Regions from separate parts of the Paenibacillus sp. GCM10027627 genome, predicted to be linked through region 2. Evidence: predicted binding sites of a transcription regulator. Region 2 holds the regulator's gene; each other region holds the start of a gene.

Region 1 (7,642 bases), 540 kb from region 2:
CGACGAAACGCCAATTACCGAAAATACGCAGCTTCCGGAGCCAACAAGCGGAGGTTCTACAAGCACGCCTTCTGCATCTGTACCGCCTACGCCAACTCCGTCGACACAAGCGCCTGCTACAGTTACGTTCAGCAGCAAAGTGGGCAAAGCGGATAAATACGATATTGGTCCCCCTGGCGGTGTACATAAGATTGATCTGAAAGTAAGCGGCGGCCGCAACTGGGTTGAAGTGAGAGCCGGCAGCGCTTCTGGGGAAAAGCTTTTTTATACGACCGCTGAAGACGGGGCAATTCAAAGCTACGAGCTTACAACGGAGCCGATTTATATTAACGTAGGCCGTGCCGACTTGGTTGAAGTTTCGGTAGATGGCGTTATCGTTCCGGACGGCGACCGCGCAACTTCCAAAAAGCTGCTGCTTAATCCGCTGCAAGCGGAGGGCGGAGCGGTATCGCCTACACCGACACCTACGCCGGGAACGGAAAATAATGGTGCGGGAGAATCCATTACAAGCGAATAACGATATTTGAAAGCAAGGAGTGTAAGCCATGAGTTCGGAAAGTTTTTTTGATATTGTCTCCAAAGTGGATATGCAGGAATTAGCCAATGCCATTACACAAGCGGAGCGGGAAATCGAAACTCGTTTTGATTTTAAAGGAAGCAAAAGCAGCATTGCGCTGGAGAAAGACGAGCTCGTAGTCGGCTCGGATGACGATTACAAGCTGAAAAGCGTAATTGACATTTTGCAAACCAAAATGATTAAACGCGGTGTCCCGATTAAAAACTTGGATTACGGCAAAGTTGAGGGCGCTTCCGGCGGAACCGTCAAGCAGCGCATCAAGCTGAGACAAGGAATTGAGCAGGACGTCTCCAAAAAAATCAATATTCTGATTCGCGATTCCAAGCTGAAGGTGAAAAGCCAAATTCAGGGTGATCAGATCCGCGTAACAGGAAAAAGCCGCGACGATTTGCAAGCGGTCATCGCTTTGCTTAGAGGTGCGGATTTGCCTGTGGATCTCCAGTTCACCAACTATCGTTAGGTTTCATGGCGAGACCGAAGTGAATTTGGTGCGTCTTAGCGAGTTTGTATTTTTAAAAGAAATAAAGTTTGATTTGATCGGCAAGGAAATTGAAAGTGTAAGTGGAGCGATATGACGGACGCAGCGATATCTACGTGGGCAGATCCATGTATGATGCCCCTGAAATTGATGGTGAAATGTTTATCTCCAATTGTCGTGCTGAAATCGGCTCCATTCAGAAGATGCGTGTAACGCACGCATACGAGTTCGATCTGTCTGGGGAGGGAATTAAGTGAATTTAGCGAATCGAATAACGCTGGCAAGAATCTTCTTAGTACCCGTCATCATGTTTTTCCTGCTTATCAAGCTGGATCTTGGCTCTTTGAGGTTCGCCGATTTTGAGATTACTTACAATCAAATTGTAGCAGCGATCATTTTTATTATCGCGGCAAGCACCGATGGCCTCGACGGTTATATCGCGCGCAAAAACAAAATCGTCACGAATCTTGGAAAGCTGCTCGATCCGCTCGCGGATAAGCTGCTCGTAGCCGCTGTTCTTATTTCTTTGGTCGAAATGGGCAAGCTGAACGCGCTTATCGCGATCATTATTATTAGCCGCGAATTTGCGGTTACCGGACTGAGACAAATTGCCTTGCTGGAAGGGTCCGTTATGGCCGCGAGCGCTTGGGGAAAATGGAAAACGGCGATTCAGATTACAATGATTATCGCGCTGCTTCTCAATAACTTCCCGTTTGTTTTAATCGACGTGCCATTTGACCTGATCGCAAGCTGGGTAGCGGCAGCGATTACCGTTTATTCCGGCATTGATTATTTTGTGAAAAATAAACATCTAATACCTGTAGAATAAACAAAGAGCACTCCTCCGTATGCGGAAGAGTGCTTTTGCCTATCGTAAGAGGATACCCCAAAGGAGGCCGTCATTAGGATGAAAGCGGAAATCATTGCAGTAGGCACGGAATTGCTGCTGGGTCAGATCGTCAATACAAATGCGCAGGCTATATCGGAAAAACTGGCGGAGCTCGGAATTGATGTTTATTTTCAAACGGTAGTCGGCGACAATGCGGCTCGGCTGTTAAACGCAATAGAAGTTGGCAGAAGCCGTGCCGATTTGCTGGTGTTTACGGGAGGACTTGGACCTACACAGGACGATTTGACCAAAGATGTGCTCGCAAGTTATTTGAATCGCAAGCTTGAAATTCATGGACCTTCCATGGAAGCGATTGAAACGTTGTTTTCGTCCAGAGGGATAGAGATGGTGGAGAGCAACAAGCGCCAGGCGAATCTCATTGAAGGCAGCTTGCCGCTTATGAACGAAACGGGACTTGCGGTTGGCAACGCGCTTGCAGCGGATGGCACATATTATATGCTGCTGCCTGGGCCGCCAAAAGAAATGAAGCCGATGCTCGGTGGCCCCGGTCAAGCATGGCTGAGAGAAATTATGGGCGAGGAGCGGCCGCTGTTTTCCCGTTTGCTGAAGTTTGTGGGCATCGGCGAGTCGACTTTGGAGGCGAAGCTGATCGATTTGATTGAAGCGCAGTCCGATCCTACCATTGCGCCCTATGCCAAGGAAGGCGAAGTATCGATTCGAGTCTCGACAAAGGCTAAATCGGCAGAGGAGGCGGGCTCCCGTATTGACGCTACCGTAGCGGATATAAAGCAGCGGGTCGGCGCTCATTTGTATGCCCAGGAGGACGTTCCGATCGAGGTGGCTATCGTTAAGCTGCTTAGAAGCTCAAGACGGCGCATGGCCAGCGCAGAAAGCTGTAGCGGGGGGCTGTTCGCGGAGCTGATTACAAACGTGCCGGGCAGCAGCGGCGAATTTGCCGGAGGAGTCGTCACTTATACCAATGTTATGAAAAACAAGCTGCTTGGCATTCCGATGTCGCAACTGGAGGGCGAGGACGCTCCTGGAGCCATTAGCGAGTCGACCGCGGCTCTTATGGCGGAAAATGTGCGGCAGCTGGCAGACGCTGACTTCGGCGTATCGCTGACGGGTGTTGCAGGTCCGGCTGAATCGGAGGGCAAGCCGGTAGGTCTTGTTTATTTTGCAATTGCGGAGCGGGGAAGAGGGACGGTTGTCCATACGACTCATCTAAGCGGGGGGCGTTCCATGATCCGGCTGCGAGCTGTCAAAGCCGCCATGTTCCGTCTGTGGCAAGCTTTGAAGGACGAATAGTCGTCGCAAAAAATTCGGTGTTCGCTGTTGTCAAATGTCGAAGGGGCGGCTATAATAGGATTAACTATCGGAAGAACCGTGGCGAAGATTACTTTGCTGCGGTTTTTTTATGTCTATATGCCTAAGGAGTGATGTTAGTAAAAAATACGAATGTGTGTTCGAAAAAAAGGTTGGCAACCTGCAAAAAATGAGGTATCATACTAATAGATTAATATTAATCGTGAAGGATGTGGGTAAGTTGGCGGATCGTCGCGCAGCTTTAGATAATGCTCTTCGTCAAATCGAAAAGCAGTTTGGTAAAGGCTCCATTATGAAATTGGGTGAATCGACACATATGCAAGTAGAGACCGTGCCAAGCGGCTCGCTTGCCCTAGATATTGCACTTGGCATTGGCGGATTGCCGCGCGGCCGTGTTATTGAAGTGTACGGACCGGAATCTTCCGGTAAAACGACTGTCGCTCTCCACGCCATTGCGGAAGTTCAGCGTATCGGCGGACAAGCCGCTTTTATTGATGCCGAGCATGCGCTTGATCCTCTCTATGCAAGCAAGCTTGGCGTCAATATCGACGAGTTGCTTCTGTCGCAGCCGGATACGGGCGAGCAGGCGCTTGAAATTGCAGAGGCGCTTGTGCGCAGCGGAGCAGTCGATATTATCGTTATAGACTCTGTAGCGGCGCTAGTGCCTAAGGCAGAGATCGAAGGCGATATGGGTGACTCTCACGTAGGTCTTCAGGCGCGTTTGATGTCTCAAGCTCTTCGTAAGCTATCGGGAGCCATTGCAAAATCGAAGACGATCGCGATCTTCATTAACCAATTGCGCGAGAAAGTTGGCGTGATGTTCGGCAACCCGGAGACGACTCCAGGCGGACGGGCTCTTAAATTCTACTCCAGCGTTAGGCTTGATGTGCGCCGTATTGAGACGCTGAAGCAAGGAAACGATATGGTCGGCAACCGTACGAGAATCAAGGTTGTTAAAAACAAAGTGGCGCCTCCTTTCAAACAAGCGGAAATCGATATTATGTACGGCGAAGGAATTTCCAAAGAGGGCAGCTTGATTGATATCGGCGTTGAAATGGACATTATCCAAAAGAGCGGCGCTTGGTTTTCCTATAATGGCGAGCGTCTTGGACAAGGCCGGGAAAATGCGAAGCAATATTTGAAAGACCATGTTCAAATGTCCGGCGAAATTGAAAAGCTAATCCGTGATGCAAGCAACCTGTCGGCTACGGCCTCTCCGGCCAACTTCTCCAAGGATGACGAAGACGAGGATGAATTTGAAGATCAAGATTAATAGATGGCTTCGCCGCTCTCTTTGAGAGCGGCGAAGCTGTTTTTGCAGGAAGGAATGGCGGGATTGAAGGATGAAGAGCTGGAAGCCTATGGCGAGGGATGGACGATTGAGGCTGTGCGCCGCGATAAAAAGGAGAAGCGTACTTATTTAATTTTTGCCGATTTGGAGGCAGAGTTGCCGCAGATAGCCGTACATGAGGATATTATGATCCGCTTTCGCTTAATGAAGGGGCAATTCGTAACCATTCGGCAAGCTGAAGAAATCCGCATGGAGAACAGCCGGTACTTGGCCTATGCACAGGCTGTGGCGTATTTAGGGGCGAAGCCAAGAACGAGCAAGGCGATCGCGCAATATTTGGCGAGAAAAGAGTTTGAGGAAGAAAGTATTCAATATGCGGTACAGCGTTTAGAAAGCGAACAACTTGTGGATGATGAACAATATGCGCGCCAGTTCGCGGCAAGCCGGATGCAAAGCGGCTTAAAAGGCAGGCTTATGATTAAGCAGGAGCTGCAGCAAAGAGGAGTGCCCAAAGGGATAGCCGCTGAGGCTCTATCCGGGCTGGATCGCGGGAGCGAGCTTCAAGCCGCCATAAAGCTCGCCGAAAAAAAATGTCGCTCCGTAAAAGGCGAAGCCAAACAAAAAAGAATGAAACTAATGGCGTTTTTGCTCAGGAGAGGCTTTCCTGGCGATATCGTCAGAGAGGCGATAAAAGGATTGGACTTACGTTCAGCTGAGCAGAGCGATGAGGAAGATGATGGCGTTTTGCTTGACAACTGATTTTATGTAAAGCTAAAATGAGGTTGTATTCCTTTCTATTTGAATCAGGTTTTCTTCCAAAAGTTGATTCAAAGCGTTTTTTTTCGTCAAAATGGTACACGATGAAACGGTATGGAAACCGGTTAAAAAACCTAATATCATCCCAAGCAATAGCCTTGGTGTATGCAGCAAGGAGGTGAACAAGATGGGAGATGTAAACATCTGGATCTTGATTCTGGTTAGCATCCTTGTTGGCGTAATTTTCTTTGGGATTGGTTATGCTTATCGAAAGTCGATTGCTGAAGCCAAAATTTCTAGCGCTGAGCAAGCCGCTGCTCAAATCGTAGAAAATGCGAAGAAGGAAGCGGAAGCGCAAAAGAAAGAAACGGTGCTTGAGGCAAAGGACGAAGTCCACAAACTACGTGCAGAAGCTGAAAAGGACATCCGCGAGCGGCGCAATGAAGTGCAACGTCTAGAGAGACGCCTGCTACAGAAAGAAGAGTCGCTGGATAAAAAATTAGAGGCGCTAGAACGCAAAGAAGAAACGGTAGCCAACAAGGAGAAAAGAATCGAAGAAACGCAAGAGCAGATTGACTCCATTTACAAGCAGCAGCTTAGCGAGTTGGAACGTATTTCAAGCTTGACGATGGAGGATGCCAAATCCATTATTTTGACCAATGTCGAGCAGGAAGTACGTCACGAAACCGCGCAAATGATCAAAGAGATCGAGCAGCAGGCGAAGGAAGAAGCCGACAAAAAAGCGCGAGACATTATATCGTTAGCGATTCAGCGTTGCGCAGCCGATCATGTGGCCGAGACGACGGTATCCGTTGTAACGTTGCCTAATGAAGAAATGAAAGGCCGTATCATTGGACGCGAAGGCCGTAATATCCGTGCTTTGGAAACATTGACTGGTATCGATCTCATTATCGACGATACACCGGAAGCGGTCATATTGTCTGGCTTTGACCCGATTCGCCGTGAAATTGCCCGAACTTCCTTGGAGAAATTGGTGGCAGACGGTCGTATCCACCCTGCGCGGATTGAAGAAATGGTTGAAAAGTCCCGCAAAGAGATCGACGAGCGCGTTCGCGAATATGGCGAGCAAGCGACGTTTGAGGTTGGCGTTCATGGCTTGCATCCGGATTTGATCAAAATACTTGGACGACTGAAATATCGGACAAGCTATGGTCAAAACGTGCTGAAGCATTCCATGGAAGTGGCGTATTTGACCGGCCTTATGGCTGCAGAGCTAGGGGAAGACATTACTCTGGCGAAGCGAGCGGGATTGCTGCATGATATCGGCAAAGCGCTTGACCACGAGGTGGAAGGCTCTCACGTAGAAATTGGCGTAGAACTCGCCAAAAAATACAAAGAGCATCCGGTCGTTATTAACAGTATCGCTTCTCATCACGGCGATACGGAAGCGACATCCGTTATCGCGATGCTCGTAGGAGCGGCAGACGCTTTGTCGGCTGCGCGTCCGGGAGCTCGCCGGGAAACTCTGGAAACGTATATCAAACGTCTGGAGAAGCTGGAGGCCATTACAGAATCGTTCGACGGCGTCGAGAAGTCGTACGCGATTCAAGCGGGCCGCGAGGTGCGCGTTATGGTTCAACCGGAGAAGATCGACGATACGGAAGCATTCCGTCTTGCTCGCGACATAACGAAAAAAATCGAGAGCGAACTCGATTATCCGGGACATATTAAAGTTACGGTTATTCGTGAAACGAGAGCAGTGGAATACGCAAAATAATAAGATACGCAATTTGGAGAAGTGGCTGCATGTCAGCCACTTTTCTTCATTAATGCGTAAACAAATATAGGCATCAAAAGGATGGGTAACACATGAACGTATTGTTTATCGGCGATATCGTCGGCAATGTGGGGAGAAGCGCGCTAAAACAGGTGTTGCCTTCCCTCAAAGAAAAATATAACCCGCACATTATTCTTGTAAATGGAGAAAATGCGGCTGCGGGAAGAGGCATTACAAAAACGATCGCAAGAGAGTTTTTCGAGTGGGGAGTCCACGGCATTACGATGGGCAACCACACTTGGGACAACAAAGATATTTTTGAGTGGATCGACGATGAGCCGCGGATCGTAAGGCCGGCCAACTTTTCAGATGAAGCGCCAGGCAAAGGCATGGCTTTTATTAAAGCGAACGGCAAAGAGCTGGCTATTATTAATTTGCAAGGCAGAGCTTTCCTGCCGCCAATCGATTGCCCGTTCCGCACGGCGGATGCTTTGATCGAAGAAGCTCGCGATCGGACCAAAGCGATTTTGGTCGATTTTCATGCCGAGGCCACTTCCGAAAAAATCGCGATGGGCTGGTATTTGGATGGAAGAGCTTCAATTGTACTTGGCACTCACACCCATGTT
Region 2 (7,642 bases):
TGGAATGCCATTGAAGCGGCCATTACGGACAAAACAAAAGTCATCGGCGTACAGCGGTCACGGGGATATGACTGGAGAGCTTCCTTCACCGTTGCGGAGATTGCGGAAATCGTGGAAAGAATTAGAGCGATTAGAGAAGACCTGATTATTTTTGTAGACAACTGTTATGGCGAATTTACGGAACTGCTGGAACCGACGCAAGTAGGTGTAGACTTGATGGCAGGTTCCTTGATTAAAAACCCCGGCGGAGGCCTCGCGGAAACAGGAGGTTACATCGCCGGGAAGCGTTTTGCCGTGGAGGCGGCAGCTTACCGTCTCACGGCGCCGGGCATTGGCGGAGAAGTAGGGGCAATGTTAGGAACGTTGCGCTCTATGTACCAAGGATTGTTCCTTTCCCCTCATATCGTTGGACAAGCTGTCAAAGGCAGTGTGCTGGCCGCTGCTTTGTTCGAGCGGCTGGGCTTTGAGTCTAAGCCGAAATGGCATGAGCCGCGCACCGATTTGATTCAAGCGGTGAAGTTCAAGAGCGCGGAGCATTTGATCGCTTTTGTTCAAGGCATTCAGCAAGCGGCCGCGGTTGACGCGCATGTCGTTCCGGAACCGTGGGACATGCCTGGTTATGAAAATCCGGTCATTATGGCAGCCGGAACCTTTATTCAGGGGGGAAGTTTGGAACTGTCCGCTGACGCCCCTATCCGTGAGCCTTACATCGCTTATATGCAGGGAGGACTTACTTATTCGCATGCGAAGTATGGCGTTTTGACCGCTTTGAAAAAAATGGTCGATAAAGGGTTGGTTGTAACCAAACCTCACATAACTTGACACCTTTCAGGGGCGACGATACAATGTAGCTATAAATGAGCAACTGGAAGGTTGATGCGACATGGCTGATGAAATTCGCAGAAATATGGCCTTATTTCCTATTGGTATCGTAATGAAACTGACGGATTTAACGGCCAGACAAATCCGTTATTATGAGCAGCATGAGCTGATCGTTCCCGCCCGCACGGCGGGTAACCAGAGATTGTTTTCTTTCAACGATGTAGAACGTTTGTTGGAAATTAAGTCTCTGATTGAGAAGGGTGTCAACATAGCCGGCATTAAGCAGGTCATGAATCCGGTTTCGAAGGAATCCGACGATGCAACGATTGTAAGCGAGCAGTCTGAAGTGAAAAGACGCGAATTGTCGGATCAACAGTTGCATCGCATGCTGAAGCAGCAGTTGCTGGAGAAGAGACCAGGTCAAGCGTCGCTCATTCAAGGTCAGCTAACCCGATTTTTGAACAAACGGTAATGATATAAGACAAGAGGAGATGATTCTGTGAGTTACACAAAAGAGGACATCAAAAGAATAACGCAAGAGCAAAACGTGCGGTTCATTCGCCTGCAATTTACCGATTTGCTTGGCACTATTAAAAATGTGGAAATTCCAGTGAGTCAACTCGATAAAGCCCTTGACAATAAAATGATGTTTGACGGTTCTTCCATCGAAGGTTATGTTCGAATTGAAGAGTCGGATATGTACTTATATCCCGATCTGGATACGTGGGTCGTCTTTCCATGGGTTGCACAAGATCGCGTAGCCAGATTGATTTGCGATATTTATATGCCGGACGGAACTCCGTTTGCGGGAGATCCGCGCGGTATTTTGAAACGTGCGCTTAAAGAAGCGGAAGAGCTCGGCTATACGGCGATGAATGTAGGTCCGGAACCGGAATTTTTCTTGTTCAAGACGGACGAAAGAGGAGAACCGACGACAGAGCTTAATGACCAAGGCGGTTATTTCGATTTGGCGCCAATGGACCTCGGTGAAAACTGCCGCCGCGAAATCGTGTTGACGCTGGAGGAAATGGGCTTTGAAATCGAAGCCTCCCATCACGAGGTTGCCCCGGGTCAGCATGAGATTGATTTCAAATACGCCGATGCCATTAAAGCGGCGGACCAAATTCAAACGTTTAAGCTTGTTGTCAAAACGATTGCACGCGTTCACGGGCTGCATGCTTCTTTTATGCCAAAACCGCTGTTTGGTGTAAACGGTTCCGGCATGCACTGTCACCAGTCGTTATTCCAAGGCAGCACCAACGCTTTTTACGAAGAAAAGGACAAACTGGGTCTTAGCCCGACAGCTCGTTATTACATGGCTGGTATTTTGAAGCATGCAAGAGCGATGGCGGCGATCACGAACCCGACGGTCAACTCCTACAAACGTCTGGTGCCTGGTTATGAGGCGCCATGTTATGTAGCCTGGTCGGCCAGCAACCGTTCCCCGATGATCCGTATTCCGGCTTCGCGCGGATTATCAACTCGCGTAGAAGTACGTAATCCTGATCCAGCGGCGAATCCGTATTTGGCGCTTGCAGTCATGCTTAAGGCTGGGCTCGACGGCATTCAAAACAAGCTTCCTCTGCCGGCTCCAACGGATCGCAACATTTACATCATGACGGAAGAAGAGCGTTTGGACGCAGGCATTCCAAGCTTGCCAGTCGATTTGAAGGAAGCGCTGGATGAAATGCTGAGAAGCGACATCATTTGCGAGGCGCTAGGCGATCACGCTTTGGCCCATTTCTATGAGCTGAAAGAAATCGAATGGGATATGTACAGAACCCAAGTGCATCAATGGGAAAGAGATCAGTATTTGACTCTTTATTAATAAAGAATATAGCTACAATATATAAACCGGGCCAACCGTAGAAGTTTTTCACTTCATCGGTTGGCCCGGTATTTTTATTTCGTATCGTTTCAGAGGAAGATTTTTGGGGGGAAATACATAGCGTCATTTTTGATCGGGATCAAAATGTATTGGGCAAACTCGCTACTTCAATCGCATAGTAGCCGTTACCGGATTATGGTCGCTGACTGTAAACTTTTGATCGTGGCCTGCAACGACAGCGACATCAATGTTAGGCGAAACGAGGAAGCCGTCTATTACAGCAAGGAAGTTTGTTCCTTCCTTGTAGGGCCTATCTAAAGTGCGGACGGTAGGGATACTGGGATCGACTACCCAATTAAAGCCCTCTGGCGTAAATGCTTCCGGGAAAGGTTGCAGCCATTCCGGCCATTCTTGTTCAGAAGGGAACGCTGCTGGATCAGTTTCGGGTAAGGAGTGATTCCAGTCTCCACCTATGACTATGTAATTTTCTTTTTTCATTTCTTGTTCGATATAGGAGGACAAAAAATTCAGCTGTTTTTTCCGAATAGCGCCACCCTTGTCAAAAGCGGACAGATGCAGATTGACAATAATAAGCTCTTTGCCGTTGCTGACGGGAATTCGGGTTTCAATAAAAGCACGGTCAAGCTCCATTTGCTGAACAGGCCAACTTTCTTTGCCTGGCAAATCATAACGCGTATGGTTGGAGCCGACGCTAAGCTTTGATGAAGTCATCAATCCGCTATGTACCTTTCCCATTGGCTTAAAGACAGGAACCGGAACCCAAGGAACACGATAATTTGCCGCGAAAACATGCTCATAATGGGGTAAAAACTGACTTAGATAGTCGACCTCGTCAATCCCATAACTGCGTGAAGAATTTTTGTCGACTTCTTGCAACAGGTAAATGTCAGAACCGGTTGTCTTAAGAAAATCTGCCATTATGGATAGATTTCGATCGGTCTGTCCTTGGCTGCTAGACCGCGACATGGAGCCGCCATCCATGAAAAAATCTTGGCCTTGATCGTTCCCGGCATAACCAATATTATAGGTCGTAATTGTAAAAGAAGTGTTTGCGTCTAATGGATCAGCGCTTTTCGGACCAACCGAAAGCAGCTCCACCTTAGCTGCAGGTTTATAGTCCATGACGGTAATGTAAATAAGAAAAGCGGCCAAAAAGGCAAGCGGTATTGCTGCTGCACTCCCAATTCGTTTCAACCATTTATATCGATTCGGTCGTTTTACTGTCCCTATTTCCATGGTAAAAACCCCTCTCGGATCTGCTTTATAAAAATGGATTATATTTCTGCCCATACAATTATATAACACAAGGCACTCTATGAAAATGTGCATCAACCTTTCCATTTCATCCATTCCAACGAATTTGCTCGTACATATCATATTAAGTAGCAAAATAAAGGAGGATGATGAAGCAATGAGCAAGGAAGTAGAAGTATCGCAATCGTTTCCCAGGCTGACGGTTTATTCCGATGAAAATTTCCGAGGACGCCGGAGAATATTAAGAGGCAATCTTGGCATTCGGAATACGGATTTGATTTTGGACGGAATTGAAAGCTTGAAATTCTTTTCTCCAAGAGCAGGCGCAACTTTAGTTGTGTTTTCCAGAACGAGATTCCGTGGAGCCTTTAGAGTGTTTCGCGGCAACACGAATCTTCGCATCCTGGACAATCTGATTCGCGGCGGCGACGTGGAGTCAATAATTTCTTCGGACCGCTTCTTATCCGAACGCGAAATTCGCCGTATTCGCGCTACCGGCATTTTGCCTATCGGGTTTCGCCGTATTTAATCTCAGGCTAATAGAAAAAGCAGGGTGTTTCGCCGACTTCAGTCTGCGGAACACCCTGCTTTTGTCTGTGCTAATGAAAATCGCGAAAAAGGCCGATGACTTTGCCCAAAATCGTAACATTATGCAGCCGGATCGGCTCCATAGTAGAGTTTTCGGGTTGAAGCCGAATGTGATCTTTTTCTTTGTAAAAGGTTTTAACAGTGGCTTCGTCATCTTCCGTCATCGCTACAACAATATCTCCGTTGTTCGCGGATTGCTGCTGGCGGACAATGACGTAATCGCCGTTATGGATACCGGCCTCGATCATGCTCTCTCCAATGACGTTAAGAATAAATACATTGTTGTCGCCAACGAAGTGAGAAGGAAGAGGGAAATAATCTTCTATGTTTTCCGTCGCCGTAATCGGTACGCCGGCCGTAACCTTGCCTACAATCGGCACTTGTGCGACTGGGAATGGAATAACGTTGTCTTCGCCATCGCCATCTTGGCTTAATATTTCAATGGCCCGCGGTTTGGTCGGGTCCCGACGAATAAATCCCTTTTTCTCCAGACGGTCCAGATGTCCGTGAACAGTAGAGCTGGACAGCAAGCCTACGGCTTCCGCGATTTCCCGAACGGAGGGCGGATAACCCTTCTCCCGAACTTCCAGCTTAATAAATTCAAGAATCGAATTTTGCCGTTTGGACAGCTTCGACACTAGTATCAACTCCATTCGTATAGTTGTGTCAAATTATAACACAGAACCGCCGTTCGTACAAACATAAGTTCTGAGCACAAATGTTCGTATTTAAGATTGACTGCAAACATTTGTTCGTGTTATTGTAATAGCAGAACAAATGTTTGGGGTGCTGAATATGATGATGATAAATGAAAGCTCGTACCGTTCAATACATAATAACAACAGCAGAGAGCATAGACCTAATATAGCCATGCATTTTATTCGTCATTTAAAGAGGAATGGGGCAAAAGTCATTGCCAGCCTATTGTTGGCTGCGTTATTGTTTTCAAGCTTTCTATTAATAGGTATTAACGCTTCGGGATCAAACGTGCTTCATGAAAACGAAAGCATCGTAACCGTAAAGAGCGGGGACACCTTGTGGGGGATTGCCAACCAACTCGCCAGTAAGGGCAATGATACCGGTTATCTGGTTTTTATGATAAAGAACCGGAACAACTTAGAAGACGCAACGATTAAGCCGGGGCAGAAGCTCATTATTCCGGACTTTTGACTTACTTTTCAAGTGGAATAATTCATTGAATTTATGAATAGAGGGATGCAGTCCAATAATGGGCTGTCTCGCTCTATTTTTTATTGCCTATTTGTTCCGCTTGTCCGCTGCGATACCTTGACAATGCATCCTTTAAAAAGTCAAAATAGGGAGTAGCGTGTTTGCAGCTAGAGAGGAGTGGAAACAGAAGTGGATATCGACAAAATAATCGCGCGAATTAACGAGCTGTCGCGGAAAAATAAAACGGTTGGCCTTACAGATGAGGAAACAAAGGAACGGGATGATCTTAGGCAGCAATATCTAAACAATTTTAAGCGCAACTTTAGGCAACAGTTGGACACTATCAAATATGTCGAGGACGAAGAGGACAATATAAAGCACTAAGCTATGTGTTCGTCTAGTTGTTATTACAAGGAGGAAAAGATATTGTCACGTTCATGGGAACGCAAAGTTCGCAAAAATATGAGCAAAGTGAACCACACTCGCAAAAAGCAGGGAGGCGGGCAACTTGTTTTTAACGCCGAGAAGTCTGCCCGGTTTACCGGGAGAAATTTTGTTTTCCCGATTCTATTGATTATGTTTATTGTGGCTTACATTTTCATCTCTCAAACGAGCCCCAAATTTGAAACCGGGACGATGTACTGGGTGACGATTGGCGCCTATTTCCTGCTTGCTCTAATCTTCTTTTTGCGCAAGCCTTATTTGACCATCGGCAAAGACTATGTGCAAACCCGTCGTTTTTCAGGAGACAGAAGGCTTAGCGCTGATGCAATTAAAGCGATTCGTGTTCAAGACGGATATGTGACGGTAATGCCGAATAAAGGCGCGGGCTGGACGTTTTCTAGATTGCTGAACCGTTTCCAAACGGATGAAATGGCGGAGAAGCTGAAGGGTTTTGCCGCAGCAAACGGCATTTCCTTCGAAGAGAAATAACATAAATAAGGGAGAGTCGAAACCAAGATGGCCAAGCAAGCGGTTTTATTCGATCTAGACGATACTTTGCTGTGGGATGACCGCAGCGTGAAGGAAGCGTTCGAAACGACTTGCCTAGCGGGTGCGCAGGCGGCAGGCGTCGACGCGGAGGAGCTGGAGCAAGCTGTACGCAAGGAAGCGAGAGCGCTTTACGAATCGTACGAAACCTTTCCGTTTACGAAAATGATCGGCATTAACCCTTTTGAGGGGCTATGGGCTCATTTCTCCGGCGGAGAGCAAGAAGAGTTCCGCAAGCTTCAGAAGCTTGCCCCGGAATACCGCAAGGCGGCATGGACCCAAGGATTAAAAGCGCTAGGCGTAGACAATGAAGAGCTTGGCGCCAAGCTGGCGGAGCAATTTCCTGCTGAAAGACGCTCTAGACCATTTGTTTACGATGAAACGTTTGCTGTCTTGGACAAGCTGAAGGGCAAATATAAACTTCTTTTGCTGACGAACGGCTCGCCTGACTTGCAAAAGGAAAAGCTGGATGGCGTGCCTGCACTGATCCCTTATTTTGACCACATTATTATCTCCGGAGAGTTTGGCCAAGGCAAACCTGCCGCTCCTATATTCCAGCATGCATTGGACAAGCTTGGAATCGAGCCCGAGCATGGCATTATGGTTGGCGACAAGCTGACTACCGATATTTTGGGAGCCAATACGATCGGCATGACATCGGTCTGGATAAACCGTCATGACATGGTTCGTGACGACGAAATTGTGCCGACATTTGAAATTTCCAACTTAAACGAGCTGCTTCAGCTTTTGGAACAGTAGAACAAAAAAAGCCCCTCGTCAGGCGCTTTTGCGCGATTTCGAGGGGCTTTCGCTTTATTTCGATTGGAATGCGGCGTCAGCGAAAGGATGTGCAATCCAGCCTTCTGTTTCAATAAAGAGGCGAACGGCCACAATTTGACGATTTTCCATAAGCGTAAAGAAATGCGGCTTATGTTCTGGCACGGAAATGACGTCTCCAGCTTCCAATTC
Region 3 (7,642 bases), on a different contig from region 2:
AAGGCCATCATAATATCCGGGCCAAGCGCATTTTGAATGTCCATCGCCACTTCCGGCGACAGAAACAGCTTGTCTCCGTTCAAATGGGAACGGAAATGGACGCCCTCTTCCGTAATTTTTCTCATTTCGCTTAAGCTGAACACTTGAAAACCGCCGCTGTCCGTCAAAATCGGGCGGTCCCAGTTCATAAATTTATGCAATCCGCCAGCACGCTTTACAATGTCGTGTCCAGGACGCAGAAATAGATGGTACGTATTGCTCAAAATAATTTGAGCGTTCATCGCCTTTAGCTCTTCCGGACTCATCGTTTTAACTGTAGCCTGAGTACCGACCGGCATAAACGTTGGAGTTTCGATGATGCCGTGTGGAGTATGGACTCTTCCAAGCCGCGCCCCGGATTGTTTGCATTGTTTGATTAATTCGTATTTTACAGCCACGTCTTCACGCTTCCATTCTTAAAGTTAGTAGATAAACATTGCGTCGCCAAAGCTGAAAAAACGGTATTTCCGTTCAACCGCTTCGCCGTAGGCTTTCATTACTGCGTCGCGTCCGGCAAGCGCGCTTACCAGCATGACGAGCGTTGATTTGGGCAAGTGGAAATTGGTGAGCAGCGCGTTAACAAGCTTGAACTTGTAACCAGGAAAAATAAAGATGGAAGTCCAGCCGCTGCATGCTTCAAGCTCCCCCTCTTCAAATCTGGCAGCCACCGTCTCCAGCGTACGGGCCGAAGTCGTGCCAACCGCAACGATTCGACGTCCGCTGCGTTTCGCTTCATTAAGCAAAGCTGCCGTTTCTTCATTCAACTCGTAATACTCCGCATGCATCTCATGCTCTTCAACCGTTTCCGACGACATCGGGCGGAACGTCCCAAGCCCCACATGCAGCGTCACGTACGCAAGCTGCACTCCTTTTCGTTCCAGATCCTGCAGAAACGGTTCCGTAAAATGAAGTCCTGCCGTAGGAGCCGCCGCCGATCCTTCATGGCGCGAGTACACCGTCTGATAACGCTCACGCTCATCCAGCCGCTCTTTAATATAAGGCGGCAACGGCATCTCGCCCAGCTTGTCCAGCAGCTCTTGAAAAATGCCGTTATACCGAAAACGAATAACGCGCGAGCCCATTTCGCCTTCGGACAAAACATCCGCTTCCAAAAGCGGGTTTCCGCTGCCGTCGTCCCCAAACCGGATAACGGTGCCTACTTTCAGCCGCTTGGCCGGCTTGGCCAGCGCCTCCCACTCATCATTTCCAAATTGCTTCAGCAGAAGCAGCTCCGCTTTGGCCCCAGTATCGCTTTTGGCGCCTACCAGTCTCGCTGGAATAACTCTTGTATTGTTCAATACAAGAACGTCTCCCTCTTGAAGCTGATCCGCTAAATCTGTAAACATGCCGTGCGCGGTGTCGCCCGTCCCTTTGTCCAGCATAAGCAGTCTGGAGGCCGTCCGCTCTTGTAACGGCGTTTGTGCAATTAACTCTTCCGGTAAATGAAAGTCAAACCAATCTACATTCATCTCTTATTTATCATTCCTTAGCAACGGTTATACCCTTGTAGTAGTATTTCAAAATATATTCATAGTCATACCCTTGCTTCGCCAGAGTCAACGCCCCGTATTGGGACAATCCGACGCCGTGGCCGAAGCCTGTTCCTCTGAATTCGAACGATGCATCTTTGGTTGCGGCTCGAATATCGCCCTCTCCATTGAGCACATACAGATAGGGGTCTTCCAAAGCGGCTGACTTGCCGCCCGCTCCCATGACATAGACCTTTTGCGAATTGTCCGTCCTTGTCGTTCCCTCTCCGCCTGCGCCTTGAATAGCCACCTTTGCCGTTTCGTCCACTGTAAACAGAGTGCTTGGCAAGGAACCGCCGACACCGAGAGCGCCCCTTATGGAGTCTGGAGAAGACAGCTTTACTTTCATGCCGTTGACCGATAATTCCGTCGCTCTTCCAGACGGCCCCCGGCTGCTGACCTCCAAAGAGAGAAGCGGCGCCGTTAATTTCGGATTGGTCCGCGCATTAATTGTGGTCAACAGCTCCGCTCCGGTAAAAGGTCCTCGTATCCAGCTCATTGGATTGGATTCCACCACCGTTTCAAGCACGATGACCTGTTCTCCTTTGCCTAGCTTGGCGACAACCGGCACTGAATCTTGAATAACGGGATGTTTCCTGATGTTGGTCCCATCCGTCGTCAGTTCCATAATACGGCTTCCGGCTGCGGTTTTGCGGCCTGTATCCTTCACTAAGTCCTCGCGGATATACCCGATAAGGCCGCTAGGCAATACGATGCGATGCCAACTGTACGCGCCCTCTTCCGCCGATTCGTCGGGACTCGGCACTGCTTGCAGGTATGGAATGGCATTGTTCCACGCCTCTTTCGCATCGGCCGTCATTCCTCCGCCATTCGAAGAAAAGACGGCTTCAATGACTTTGCCATTATAAAGCGCTACCTGTCCTTTGGTCGCCTCCACCGCTTCCGTGGAAGCCGGGCGCTCCGATCCTGCGCCATAGTAGGCCTGGCTAAGCGTCGTGTCGACAACATGTGCAATTTGAAAGCCGAAGCCTTTATTCAGCGCATAAGAACGTGCAGCAACGGCTTGTGCCTTGAGCGCTTCGATTGGCCAAGACGGGTACATCTCCACCGCTACAACGGAATACAAATATTGCTCAAAAGGAAGCTCGTTAATGACCGCCAGTCTTCCGTTAAACGAGCTGATTTCGAATTGGCCCCGGTACGTTCGTTTGCTTCGTTCCGTAAGACCAATCGGCTTATCACCAGCCGGAGAAAGCCATGCTTTGACTCCTGCCGGAACAACAAACAGCTCATGGCTTTCGCCTGCTTTGCCGCTAACGGAATGGTCATTGCGCATGAGCATATGCTCAGAACCCGCTTCGATTGCTTTGAGAGCGGCTCCTCCCGGCGCTTTAGTAGCTGCTGCTTGAAGAACTTTAAGCTCCTCTTGCGTTGAAGCGCCTCCTACCATCACGCTATAAACGGCATCGCCTTTTGCCGAAGCTCTAACCGCTACGTAGGCATCAAACCCGGCCCCGCCAAATGCGTCGGCCGCAGCTTGGGCAGCCCCTTTGCCTTCAAGAGCGGCTGTTTCGAGCCGCATTGGACCTTGCATCTCCGGCTTAAATCCGTTTAGTAGGGAGATGAGCTTAGCGTCAGCATTCCAGCGTGCAAGCGCCGCTTTGGATTCCTCCGCCGTTTTGTACATCCCTTCCAGCACTTGATAAGTAAGAGCCCCGTTTTTGGATAACGAAGTTAAATAGACGTTGCCTTTTGCAGTTTTAACGTACTGATAAACCGCTAGAGCGGATGCAAAGTTTTTGGATTCCGCCAGTTTAACTTTATAGTCGTCAACCGCAAAGCGAACTTGCTTGCCTGCCGGAACGCTCATCATCGGGCGGATGCCCCCGGGGCTTCTTACTCCAAGGTCCATACCGCCTGCCGATTGAAAGGTGGCAGCAGATGTTGTCGAATCGTATTTCCCAGGCAATTGAAGGAAAAGCGCAACTCTAATCGTATCCAAAGAAGGGACGGCAGCTTGCGCCTGATGCGCGGTCCACGTCGAAAAAAGCAGTAAAAAGGCAATGACTGTAATGGCAACCTTTTTGACTGTAGTCAGGCTTTTGTAGGTCATGATGGTTCTCTCCTCTCACGCTTGCTGAACATTTTCTCGTCAAAGGTTAAGTGTTAAGGGCGCTTGGGTAACGGAAGTCCCAAATGATTGTACGCGCTGTCCGTTGCGATCCGTCCTCTTGGCGTTCTTTGCAGAAAACCGATCTGCATCAAATAAGGCTCGTAAACGTCTTCTATCGTCTGGCTTTCTTCGCCAATCGTAGCCGCTATCGTGTCTAATCCCACCGGCCTACCGGAGAAGGTTGTCATCATGGCATACAGCATTTTGTGATCGATATGGTCCAGCCCCATCGGGTCGACCTGCAAAAGCTCCAGCGCGGATCTGGCTATTTCATGCGTAATGACGCCGTCTCCCCTTACTTGTGCAAAATCCCTTACCCGTTTTAGCAGCCGGTTTGCGATTCGCGGCGTCCCTCTTGACCTCATCGCGATTTCGCCAGCGGCCTCGCCAACGATGGTTACGTCCAATATTTCCGACGCTCTGGAGACGATATAAGACAACTCGTCAACCGTATAAAATTCCAGCCTGCTGACTACGCCGAACCGATCGCGCAGCGGAGCCGACAGCAGTCCTGCTCTCGTTGTGGCGCCAATAAGCGTAAACGGCGGGAGATCGAGCCTTACCGAGCGTGCGCTCGGCCCCTTGCCAATCATTATATCGAGAGCGAAGTCTTCCATTGCGGGATAGAGTACTTCCTCCACCGTACGGTGCAGCCGATGAATTTCGTCGATAAAAAGGACGTCGCCTTCTTGCAGATTGGTGAGCAAAGCAGCCAGATCGCCAGGTCTTTCAATAGCCGGTCCCGAAGTCGTTCGCAGATTGACGCCTAGTTCGTTGGCGATTATGTTGGATAGCGTCGTTTTTCCAAGTCCCGGAGGGCCGTAAAGAAGGACATGATCCAGCGCTTCCTTCCGCATTTTCGCAGCTTCAATATAAATCGTCAAATTTTCTTTCACTTTCGTTTGTCCAATATATTCTGCCAAATAGCGAGGCCGCAAGCTTAGCTCGACGGCATGCTCGTCCATCATCAGGCTTGCGGAAACGATCCGGTCATCCATATTCGTTCCCCTCCTTTCTATTACCCTTTAAAGAGCTGTTGCAGCGCCCGTTTCATGAGGGAATCAACCGTTTCGTCCGGCTTCACGCTGTCTTTAAGCCCGCTCCATGCCTTATCCAGCTCCGCATTCGTGTACCCAAGAGCGGCCAGCGCCTCTTTGGCTTCCTTCCAAGCTGCCGTCCCCGCTCCGTCTTCGCCGGATTCAGCTGTAAAGCCCGACACGGAAAGCAAGCTTTCTTGCGGCACGGCGCCAAATAACTTGTCTTTGAGATCGAGCACCATTCGCTGAGCTGTCTTTTTTCCAATTCCAGGCAATTTCGTCAAAAAAGCAAGATTGTCCTGCTGAATGGCGGCAACGATCGATTCCGGCTTGCCTGCCGACAATACGCCAAGCGCAACGCGCGGTCCGATTCCCGATACGTCAAGCAGCTTGCGGAACAGATGGAGCTGCTCCCGCGATTCGAAGCCAAAAAGCAAGATCGCATCTTCCCTTACATGATGGTGAATAAACACGGTCACCGCTCCGTCTTTGCCGGCAAATGCGTACGGACTAGGTGTGAACACGCGATACCCTACATCCCTAACGTCCATAACGACATATTCGGCTTCAATATGTACAACAGGCCCTCGTAAAAAATCGATCACAGCCGTTTCACCTCGTTTATTTTTTGGCTCAACACGGCCGAATGGGCATGGCAAATCGCAACTGCAAGCGCATCCGCCACATCGTCCGGCTTCGGAATCGCCGACAGTTTCAAAAACATTTTGACCATTTCCTGCACTTGACGCTTCTCCGCCTTGCCGTAGCCAACAACGGCCTGCTTCACCTGGAGCGGCGTATATTCCGCAACCGGAAGTCCCCGCTGCGCGGCAGCCAAAATAATGACCCCGCGAGCCTGGCCTACCGCAAAAGCCGTCGTGACGTTTCGATTGAAAAACAGCTTCTCAACGGCCACGGAATCCGGCTTGTACCGATCCATCAACGCACCTGCGGACTCATAAATTTGTACAAGCCGCTTCTCTGCCGGCGTATGGGCTTCCGTTTGAATTGCTCCATATTGTACCGCTGTCAGCTTATGCCCCACTTTATCTATAAAACCAAAACCCGCAATCGCTATGCCCGGGTCAATTCCAAGAACGCGCAAATCGCCAACTCCTAACAAAACATGCCTTATGAATGCCTACCCTCCATTATAGCAAAAGTTACCGAGAATGAGAACGGACGTTTGATGTTTCTGTGAACAAGCCCCTCTCCAAAAACAAAAAGCGGCAAGCCAGAACTTCCAATGAAGTTCTTGACCTGCCGCTTGCATGAAGGGAAATCTGATTGTTTCCATTTATCGTGGGCTAATAAAGAAGTGGCTTCGTTATTTCATTTCGGTTCACTGCATAATCACTGAAAGTAGACAATACACTGTTGAACTCGTCCATGTCGCTTACCCGTATTCCTTGGGTCAAACGCTCCAATTTATGCTGCGGCAAGCTGCTCTCCATAAACCGGATGTCCAGTTGAAAGAAGGTGCGCAGCACCTTCTCCTTCCTTGGCTCTCCGTCAAACAAAGTAAAATTGCCAAATCGGTCTACGCCAAAATAGGCATGCGATTTGCAATAGTCGGACAAGTCCTCGATTCGCTGCACCAAAACAACCTGTTCCGGGTCCTTGTTCAGGCTCGCGCTGAAATCGGGATGATCGCGCAAAAGCTGTATAATGTCCTTCGTATTCATCGAGCCCAGCGCTTCGAATTCTTCTCCGCAAACATATTGCCGTTGCAGCAAGACTTGAACGTTTTTGTCCCGTTCTTTCAAAAGCTCGCTTATCGATGGCTGCTGGGGCAAAAGCATGCTGTCCGCCGCTTCAGATTCGTGGCCTTGCGCATACGCCGCAACTGGCAGTTGAACAGCCGCACCGGCTGATAATGCAATTACCATTAGCCAAAAGGCGATGCCCCCAAGCGTCCATAGTGGCCTTCTAGTGCGGCGAAGGCGACGTTTCAATTGCTTCCACAAGCTGAATGTCATCATGAGGAAGACCCCTTTATTACGTTTTCTGATAGTCTGCACCAATGATGTATAATTATTCAAAATAATAGTTGGGGACGGTTTTACATAAAAAAAGGAACAGAAAAAAAACCGGCACCCAAATAGGTACCGGCAAAAAAGAAAGTTTATTGAATTGGATTATCCATTCAAGTCATCGTTTACTGATTAAGCCAAGGCCTGCTGCTGCCTGAAGTAGATTTTCGTTTTGGACGAGGGGCTACCGTGCGGATAACCGCTTTTTTGGCTTTTTTGCGAGGTTTGGCTGAATTGGCTTTAGATGAACCCGTTTTGTTTTTTAATGAGCCGTTAATTTCATCCTCACGCTTCCCGCCGCAGCCACAATCGTCATTTTTTTTGTGCGAGGGATTCGCAGCCGAATAATCGGACCAAAGCGGATAGGGGTATCCGGCCGGATAACCGTTAGAATAATCTTCGAACCCTGCAGGCGGGTATTCGGCTGAATATCCTGAAACGCCTCCTGTCGTAATCGCTCCCGCATTGTGTTCGTTGGAGAGCGGCGATACGCCGGGATTGGATACGTTCGAGTAAGGCGATATGCCGGGATTAGACGTATTCGAGAACGGCGACACCCCTGTATTGGACAAATTCGAGAGTGGCGATACGCCGGGATTAGATGTGTTCGAGTAAGGCGATATGCCGGGATTAGATGTATTCGAGAACGGCGATACCCCTGTGTTGGACAAATTCGAGAGTGGCGACACGCCTGGATTGGATGTGTTCGAATAAGGCGATATGCCAGGATTAGACGTGTTCGAGTAAGGCGATACGCCTGGGTTAGACGTGTTCGAATAAGGCGATATGCCAGGATTAGACGTGTTCGAGAACGGCGATACCCCTGTGTTGGACAAATTCGAAAGTGGAGACACACCTGGATTGATCGTA

Evidence for each region. The regulator LexA, encoded in region 2, represses DNA repair genes until DNA is damaged. The targets are predictions, from matches to a motif close to CGAACATATGTTCG.
Region 1: the regulator LexA is predicted to act here: its motif matches at 3,361-3,374, upstream of recA (recombinase RecA).
Region 3: the regulator LexA is predicted to act here: its motif matches at 5,915-5,928, upstream of ruvC (crossover junction endodeoxyribonuclease RuvC).

What each region holds. Positions count from the first base shown of each region.
Region 1 is NZ_JBHTHB010000001.1:1,253,807-1,261,448, reverse strand. It holds gene ACFQZE_RS05835 (helix-turn-helix domain-containing protein) at 1-517, shown strand, start outside; gene ACFQZE_RS05830 (YajQ family cyclic di-GMP-binding protein) at 546-1,037, shown strand; partial or broken gene ACFQZE_RS05825 (30S ribosomal protein S12 methylthiotransferase RimO) at 1,139-1,312, shown strand; gene pgsA (CDP-diacylglycerol--glycerol-3-phosphate 3-phosphatidyltransferase) at 1,309-1,884, shown strand; gene ACFQZE_RS05815 (competence/damage-inducible protein A) at 1,963-3,213, shown strand; gene recA (recombinase RecA) at 3,452-4,504, shown strand; gene ACFQZE_RS05805 (regulatory protein RecX) at 4,508-5,281, shown strand; gene rny (ribonuclease Y) at 5,466-7,016, shown strand; gene ACFQZE_RS05795 (TIGR00282 family metallophosphoesterase) at 7,109-7,642, shown strand, end outside.
Region 2 is NZ_JBHTHB010000001.1:711,111-718,752, forward strand. It holds gene ACFQZE_RS03380 (methionine gamma-lyase family protein) at 1-822, shown strand, start outside; gene ACFQZE_RS03385 (MerR family transcriptional regulator) at 884-1,294, shown strand; gene glnA (type I glutamate--ammonia ligase) at 1,322-2,650, shown strand; gene ACFQZE_RS03395 (endonuclease/exonuclease/phosphatase family protein) at 2,813-4,021, opposite strand; gene ACFQZE_RS03400 (hypothetical protein) at 4,083-4,454, shown strand; gene lexA (transcriptional repressor LexA) at 4,525-5,151, opposite strand; gene ACFQZE_RS03410 (LysM peptidoglycan-binding domain-containing protein) at 5,309-5,683, shown strand; gene ACFQZE_RS03415 (DUF896 domain-containing protein) at 5,873-6,067, shown strand; gene ACFQZE_RS03420 (hypothetical protein) at 6,110-6,616, shown strand; gene ACFQZE_RS03425 (HAD family hydrolase) at 6,644-7,432, shown strand; gene ACFQZE_RS03430 (acireductone dioxygenase) at 7,487-7,642, opposite strand, start outside.
Region 3 is NZ_JBHTHB010000002.1:348,059-355,700, forward strand. It holds gene tgt (tRNA guanosine(34) transglycosylase Tgt) at 1-437, opposite strand, end outside; gene queA (tRNA preQ1(34) S-adenosylmethionine ribosyltransferase-isomerase QueA) at 462-1,508, opposite strand; gene ACFQZE_RS09640 (SpoIID/LytB domain-containing protein) at 1,519-3,642, opposite strand; gene ruvB (Holliday junction branch migration DNA helicase RuvB) at 3,696-4,700, opposite strand; gene ruvA (Holliday junction branch migration protein RuvA) at 4,721-5,344, opposite strand; gene ruvC (crossover junction endodeoxyribonuclease RuvC) at 5,341-5,844, opposite strand; gene ACFQZE_RS09660 (BofC C-terminal domain-containing protein) at 6,047-6,721, opposite strand; gene ACFQZE_RS09665 (LysM peptidoglycan-binding domain-containing protein) at 6,898-7,642, opposite strand, start outside.